3 regions of the Azospira sp. I09 genome follow, and region 1 is predicted to be linked to each of the others. Evidence: predicted binding sites of a transcription regulator. Region 1 holds the regulator's gene; each other region holds the start of a gene.
What was found. The regulator FNR, encoded in region 1, switches genes on or off when oxygen is low (the NO sensors DNR and NnrR bind a similar motif). The targets are predictions, from matches to a motif close to TTGANCTAGNTCAA.
Positions count from the first base shown of each region.

Region 2: a site for FNR is predicted at 1,105-1,118, ahead of nirJ (heme d1 biosynthesis radical SAM protein NirJ). Genes of this name have one in related genera too.
Region 3: a site for FNR is predicted at 890-903, ahead of AZSP09_RS15310 (hemerythrin domain-containing protein). Genes of this name have one in related genera too.

Region 1 covers NZ_AP021844.1:3,554,239-3,556,495, forward strand. Annotated here, with positions in the region: gene AZSP09_RS16665 (SirB2 family protein) at 1-276, shown strand, start outside; gene AZSP09_RS16670 (hemerythrin domain-containing protein) at 287-865, shown strand; gene fnr (fumarate/nitrate reduction transcriptional regulator Fnr) at 961-1,707, opposite strand; gene hemN (oxygen-independent coproporphyrinogen III oxidase) at 1,859-2,257, shown strand, end outside.
Region 2 covers NZ_AP021844.1:236,135-238,391, reverse strand. Annotated here, with positions in the region: gene nirJ (heme d1 biosynthesis radical SAM protein NirJ) at 1-1,048, opposite strand, end outside; gene AZSP09_RS01110 (tRNA pseudouridine(65) synthase TruC) at 1,261-2,007, shown strand; gene rnr (ribonuclease R) at 2,024-2,257, opposite strand, start outside.
Region 3 covers NZ_AP021844.1:3,253,783-3,256,039, forward strand. Annotated here, with positions in the region: gene AZSP09_RS15305 (HD-GYP domain-containing protein) at 1-796, opposite strand, end outside; gene AZSP09_RS15310 (hemerythrin domain-containing protein) at 959-1,369, shown strand; gene AZSP09_RS15315 (hypothetical protein) at 1,422-1,631, opposite strand; gene AZSP09_RS15320 (hypothetical protein) at 1,767-1,976, shown strand; gene AZSP09_RS15325 (DEAD/DEAH box helicase) at 2,161-2,257, shown strand, end outside.

The DNA.
Region 1 (2,257 bases):
CTGCCGCGGGTGGCGCCCCATGTGGTGGACACCCTGCTGCTCGGCAGCGCCCTGGCCCTGGCCTTTCTCTCCGGCCAGTATCCCGTCGTCCAGGGCTGGCTGACGGCCAAGGTGCTGGCCCTGCTGGCCTACATCGGCTGCGGCAGCGTGGCCCTCAAGCGGGGGCGCAGCAAGGCGGTGCGGGGCATCTTTTTCGTCATGGCCCTGTCGTGTTTCGCCTATATCGTTTCCGTTGCCCTGACGCGTCATCCCGCCGGCTTCTTCGCCGGTCTGTGAAAGGAATTGCATGAGCCACAGCCTGTTGGGCGCCGCCGCCCCCAGTTTCGACGAACCCCTGGAAATGCTGGATGCCTGCCACGGTCGCATCCAGGCCCAGATCGAGACCCTGCGTCGCCTGGTGCAGCACCTGCCCCGGCACGGCGCCGACCAGGCCGCCCGGGAGGCGGCCCAGGGCGTGCTGCGCTATTTCTCAGTGGCCGCTCCCCATCACCATGCGGACGAGGAGGATGACCTCTTTCCTGCCCTGCGGGCGAGCCAGGCGGTGGCCCGGGAAGCGGCGGTGGCGGCCCAGGTGGAGGCCCTCATCGAACGCATCCTGGCCGACCACCGGCGCATGGACCGGGCCCGGGACGAGGTGCTGGCCCGCCTGCAGGCCATCGTCGCGGCCCAGCCGGGGGAATGCAGCGAGGCCCTGCCGGCGGCCATGGTGGAAGGGTTGGCCGAGCTTTATCTGGGACACATCGATCTGGAAACCCGGGAGCTGCTGTCCCTGGGGCGGCGCCTGCTGTCCCCCGAGCAGGCGGCCGCCGTCGGCCGCAGCATGGCGGCGCGGCGGGGGGCGGTGTTTCCGGAAGGGGAACAGTAGGACTGCCGGCACGCCTGGACTAAGCCCGGGCAATAATCCGGGCAATAAAAAAGCGGCTCCGCGGAGCCGCTTTTTTGTTTGATGCTTGCCCGGGATCAGGCCGACTGGTGGGTCATCAGCTTTTTCAGGCCCGGGATGTCCAGGATGCGGATGTGCTTCTGCTGCACGGCGATCAGACCTTCTTCCTGGAAGCGGGAGAAGGCGCGGGAAACGGTTTCCAGCTTGAGGCCCAGGTAGCTGCCGATTTCTTCCCGGGTCATGCGCAGGTAGAACTCGGCGTGGGAATAGCCCCGGGCGGTGAAGCGCTGGGAGAGATTGAGGAGGAAGGCGGCCAGCCGTTCTTCCGCCCGCATGGTGCCGAGCAGCATCATGACCCCGTGGTCGCGCACGATCTCCCGGCTCATCACCTTGTGGAAGTGGTGCTGCAGGGCCACGATCTCCCGGGACAGGCCTTCCAGGCGGGGGAAGGGGATGATGCAGACTTCGCTGTCTTCCAGGGCCACCGCGTTACAGGAATGGTGTTCGGTGCTGATGCCGTCCAGGCCCAGCAGCTCGCCGGCCATCTGGAAGCCGGTGACCTGGTCGCGGCCGTCTTCCAGCAGCACGTCGGTCTTGAAGAAACCGGCGCGGATGGCGTAGATGGATTCGAAGGCCTCCCCGGCCCGGTACAGGTGGTCGCCGCGCTTGATCTTGCGGCGGGTGCTGACCAGTTCGTCCAGCTTGGACATCTCGGTCTCGTTGAGACCGTAGGGAAGACACAGTTCTTGCAGGTTACAGTTCGAGCAGGCGGTCTTGATGACCGACAGGGTAATTTCTTGGGCGCTGGTCTTCTTCAACGGCATGCTGTTCCTCGCTGGGCCAAGGGCGTTCGGATGGTGGTAACCTGCGCCGGAAGGCCCTTTGGAAGCCTTTGATCCAGGACAACGTGCCCCAGTTCCTGCACCACGATAATAAGCCGCACCTAATGTGTGGTTCTGCAACGACTGTTTTTCAATGACATTTACCGCCAACAACCTGGTTTTCGATCCCCAGATCATCCGCCGCTTCGACGTCAATGGACCGCGCTACACGTCCTATCCGACGGCTGACCGTTTTGTCGAAGCCTTCGATGCCGAGGCCCTGAAGCTGTGGTTGGGCAAACGCAACATCGGCGGTATCAGCCGACCGCTGTCATTATACTTCCACATCCCCTTCTGTAACACCATCTGCTACTACTGCGCCTGTAACAAGATCATCACCAAGGATCACGGCCGCAGCGCCAAGTACATCAAGTACCTGGGCAAGGAGATGGCCCTGCAGGCCGAGTACCTGCTGGATGGGGATCGGGAAGTCTCCCAGTTGCACTGGGGCGGCGGCACGCCCACCTTCCTCTCCCATGAGGAAATGCACCAG
Region 2 (2,257 bases), 450 kb from region 1:
CGTTGCAGATGTTGAGGTAGGCGCAGGCGCCGCAGCGCCCCTCCACGGGCCGCGGGTGCTGCTTGAGGCCGGCCATGAGGGGGTCGGAGAGGTCGTTCCACAAGGTGGAGAAGGGCCGCTCCTTGACGTTGCCCAGGGTGTGGTGCCACCACATGGTGTCCGGATGCACATTGCCCAAGTTGTCGATGTTGGCCACATTGACGCCGCTGGCGTTGCCGCCCCACTGCTCCAGCTTGGCGCGGATGTGGGAAACCTTGTCCGGGAAGCGGCGGGCCACCCAGCGCAGCAGGTACACGCCGTCGGCATCGTTGTTGCCGGTGACGAATTCCTTGTGCAGACCCTTCTGCCGGTAGTCCCAGCAGGTGTCCAGAAGCAGGTCCATGGCCTGGCGGGTGGCCAGGTGATGGGTGTCGGTGGCCCGGTTCTTGTTGCCCCGGCCGGCGTAGTTGAGGTGGGAGAAGTAGAACTTGTCGATGCCCTCGGCCTCGATCAGCTTGAGCAGGCCGGGCAGGTCGTGGGCGTTGTCCTGGGTCATGGTGTAGCGCACGCCCACCTTGATGCCCCGCTCCTTGCACAGGCGGATGCCGGCCAGGGAGGCGTCGAAGGCCCCTTCCAGGCGGCGGAACCTGTCGTGGGTCTCCTTGATGCCGTCCAGGCTGACGCCCACGTAGTCGAAGCCGATGTCGGCGATGGCGTCGATATTGGCTTCGCTGATGAGGGTGCCGTTGGAGGAAAGGCCGACGTAGAAGCCCATGTCCTTGGCGCGGCGGGCGATGCCGAAGATGTCCGGCCGCAGCAGAGGCTCGCCGCCGGAAAGGATCAGCACCGGCACGCGGAAGGACTTGAGGTCGTCCATCACGGAGAACACCTGCTCGGTGTTCAGTTCGCCGGGAAAATCCTTGTCGGCGGAGATGGAGTAGCAGTGCTTGCAGGTGAGGTTGCAGCGGCGCACCAGGTTCCAGATCACCACCGGCCCGGGAGGATTGCGGCGGGGGCCGACGGTGCTGGGGGTCACCAGCTCGTCCATGAATTGGGAGATGCGGAACATTTTTTCTTCCCTGGAGATCGTGGCTGCCATTGAACGCGGGAAGAAATGGGGCGTCGTTGATACGCATCAAGACAGCTGCGGGATGGGCGCCAGGGCGGCCTTCGGCGGATGCGGGGAGGCCGGCGGGAGGCCGGCGGGAAGCCCTCGGGCAGCAATTCCTGCTAGGATGCCCCTCCCCTTTGCCACCACCGTTACCGAGGAAAACCGAGCGGATGCTGCCGATTATCTACCGCGACGAGCACCTGATCGCCATCCACAAGCCTCCGGGCCTGCTGGTGCACCGCTCCCTGGTGGACCGGCACGAGACCCGCTTCGCCGTGCAGCTGCTGCGGGACCAGATCGGCCAGTGGGTCTACCCGGCCCATCGCCTGGACCGGGGCACTTCCGGCGTGCTGCTGTTCGCCCTCAGCAGCGACATGGCCCGGGAACTGGGGCGCCAGTTCGAGGCCCAGACGGTGCACAAGACCTATGTGGCGGTGGTGCGCGGCCATCCGGAGGAAGCCGGCGTCATCGACCATGCCCTCAGCCGCCAGTTCGACGACGGGGAATGGCAGGGGGAGCGCATGAACCGGGAGCCCCAGGCCGCCCTCACCCGCTACCGGCGCCTGGCCACGGTGGAACTGCCGCTGGCGGTGGACCGCTATCCCAGCAGCCGCTACGCCCTGCTTGAACTGGAGCCGGCCACCGGCCGGCAGCACCAGCTGCGGCGCCATCTCAAGCACATCGCCCATCCCATCATCGGCGACGCCACCTACGGCAAGGGCAAGCACAACCGCTTCTTCGCCCAGCACTTCGCCTGCCCGCGCCTGCTGCTGGCCTGCCTGCGTCTGGAAGTGAGACACCCGGCCAGCGGCGCCCCCCTGCTGCTGGAAGCGCCCCTGGAGGGCGATTTCGCCCGGCTGGTGGCCGAGCTGGGCTGGGCCCAGGCCCTGCCGGCGGGACTCGCCGGCCAGACCTGAGACACGGCAACGGGGCCTAGCGCCCCTTGCGGCCGCCGTTGTTGGCGCCGCCCCTGCTGGCGGACTTGCTGCCGCCCTTCGCCCCGCCCTTGCCGCTCCGCTTGGGAGCGCCCGTCTTGGCAGCGGCCGGACTCTTGCCGCGATGACCGCCCTGACCCGGACCGCCCGCTTTGCCGCCAGGGACGGACTTGCCGGGCTTGCCGCCGCCAGAACCCGCACGGGGCTTGCCTTGCGGAGCAGCAGCCCCCAG
Region 3 (2,257 bases), 300 kb from region 1:
GCAGCGGGTGCTGACGCAGTTGCTGCTTTTCCTCGTCCGTCATGCGCCCCACCTTGAGCCAGACCGACTCGGGGACGAACATCATGCCAAGGTCGTGCATGTAGACCGCGGCTGCCAGCTGCACCGGGTCCACCGGCTTGCCTGCTTCCGCATTGGTGTCCAGGGCCAGTTTCAGCAGCCTGGCGCTGCGGCCCTTGAAGAGGGGGGAGCGGTTCTCGAACTGTTGGGCCAGGCTGCGGAAGAAGCGCAGGTCGTTGGCCAGATGTTCGTTGCTGCGCAGAACCGGCCGGGCCTGCCGCGGCGCAGTACCGATGCTGGCGATGGGCTGGAAGCCGGTGACCGCCTCGATCAGTTCGGCACTGTACTGGTCCACTTCGGCCGGCTGGCAGCCGCCCAGGGCGTCGAGGCCCTGGATCAGCTTGTCCAGGCGCAGATTTTCCACCGAGCGACCGGCGCCAATGGCGTCGATGGCCAGCTCCAGGCGGTCCAGGGCCAGCAGCACGGCTTCGCCGATGAGCTCGGAGAACTGCAGCTGTCCTTCCCGCAGGCGGGAGAGGATGGATTCGATGGGATGGGCGATGCGCACCGCCAGGTCCAGCTTGCACAGGGCGGCATCGCCCTTGATGGTGTGTACGGCGCGGAAGAGATCGGCCAGTACGGCCCGGTCCTCCGGGGCATTCTTCAACCGGCCGATGTCTCGCTCGATGGCTGGGATGTGGTCCCCCAGGGCATCCACGAAGTCCTGGAAAATTTCCGGGTCCGGGATCAGCGGGTTCAGCGTCTTGACGTTGCTCATGCTTTGTCTCCCCCTCTTGTTTGTTGGTATCAGTTTAATCCAGGCAGCAGCGCCCACCAGGGAAAAGTGCGGCTTATGGCATATCCGCAATTTTTAATGTGCATCAAAATGGCGGTGCACTTCAAAATGGATAATAACCGTACGTTTTATATGGATTAAGTGATGCCTCTGATGCCCTGGCTGCCCCAGTACGACCTGGGCTGCGCTCCCATGGATCACACCCACAAGGAGTTCGTGGAGTGGATCAACCGCCTGGCCGAAATTGCCGATGACCAGTTCCTGGATGGCTTCGACCAGTTCCTGGCCCACACCGTGGATCATTTCGAGCAGGAAGACCGCTGGATGGAGGCCTCCAACTTTCTTCCCATCCACTGCCATATGGATGAGCATCGGCGAGTCCTGCAGACCCTGCAGAGCATCCGCCGCTTCGTCAGCCGGGGCGACATTTCCATCGGGCGCAAGGCCGTGGCGGAACTGGTGGACTGGTTCACCACCCATGCCGCCACCATGGATACGGCCCTGGCCGTGCATATGCGCAACGTCGGTTACGCTCCCGTTCCGCTGGCGGCCTAAGCCAACATAACTCTCCCGTACCTAGCCCCGCGGACGAGGCTACTGGTCAGCATCAGTGGCGAAAGCGTTTGGCCGTTGTTTCGCCGGTCACGGGCATGTCGCTTTCTGCCAGACCGGAAACCTGGGCAAAGCAGCCATCCAGCGGACACTCCCTCCCCGGCGGGCAGCCGTGCTCCAAGGCGCATTGCCGTTGAGTCTGATCGGTCAGGACCATTTCGTGGACCGCTTCGCAGCGGCCGATGGAGCCATCGAAGAAGCTCATGACGTTCTCCTTAGCGTTCATGCCGGGGGGAAATCCCTACTTCGAGTATAGGCATCCGGCACCGCGTTTGCCGGGAAAAAGCTCGTAATCTCCGATATTTAGGAGTACAGTACGCCCTTCCCGTTGGAAGCCCCCATGTTGCGTATCGTCTGCATCGCGCTTCTTCTTTCCCTGACTGCCTGTGGCCTGGCCGACACCGCCACCACGGCTGCAGCAGGCGGAGCCGCCAAGGCTCAGGAAGTTCAGCAGGCCAAAGAGACCCAGGAAAAGCTGCAGGGACAGCTGGAACAGGCGGGTCGGCAGGGGCAGGAACGGGTTGATGCCGCAGAGCGGGAAGCGCGTTAAGGCGCTTTGATCCTCGCGGTTGTGGCCGTCGGGCCGGAGACATCCGTCTTCGGGGTTCGGCGGAAGTGGGCGCCTCGGCTTTTCCGGGGCTTGGTCGGGTCAATGATGACCCCAAATTGGCTGGCGATTCCCTGCGCTTGACCTGAGCTGCCTCGAGCGGCTCCACCTCATTACTGGAAGCTCCATGACATCCTCTGTCGACACCTTTGCCCAATTGGGCCTCTCCGAACCCATTCTGCAGGCACTGACCGATGTGGGTTATGAAACCCCGTCCTCCATCC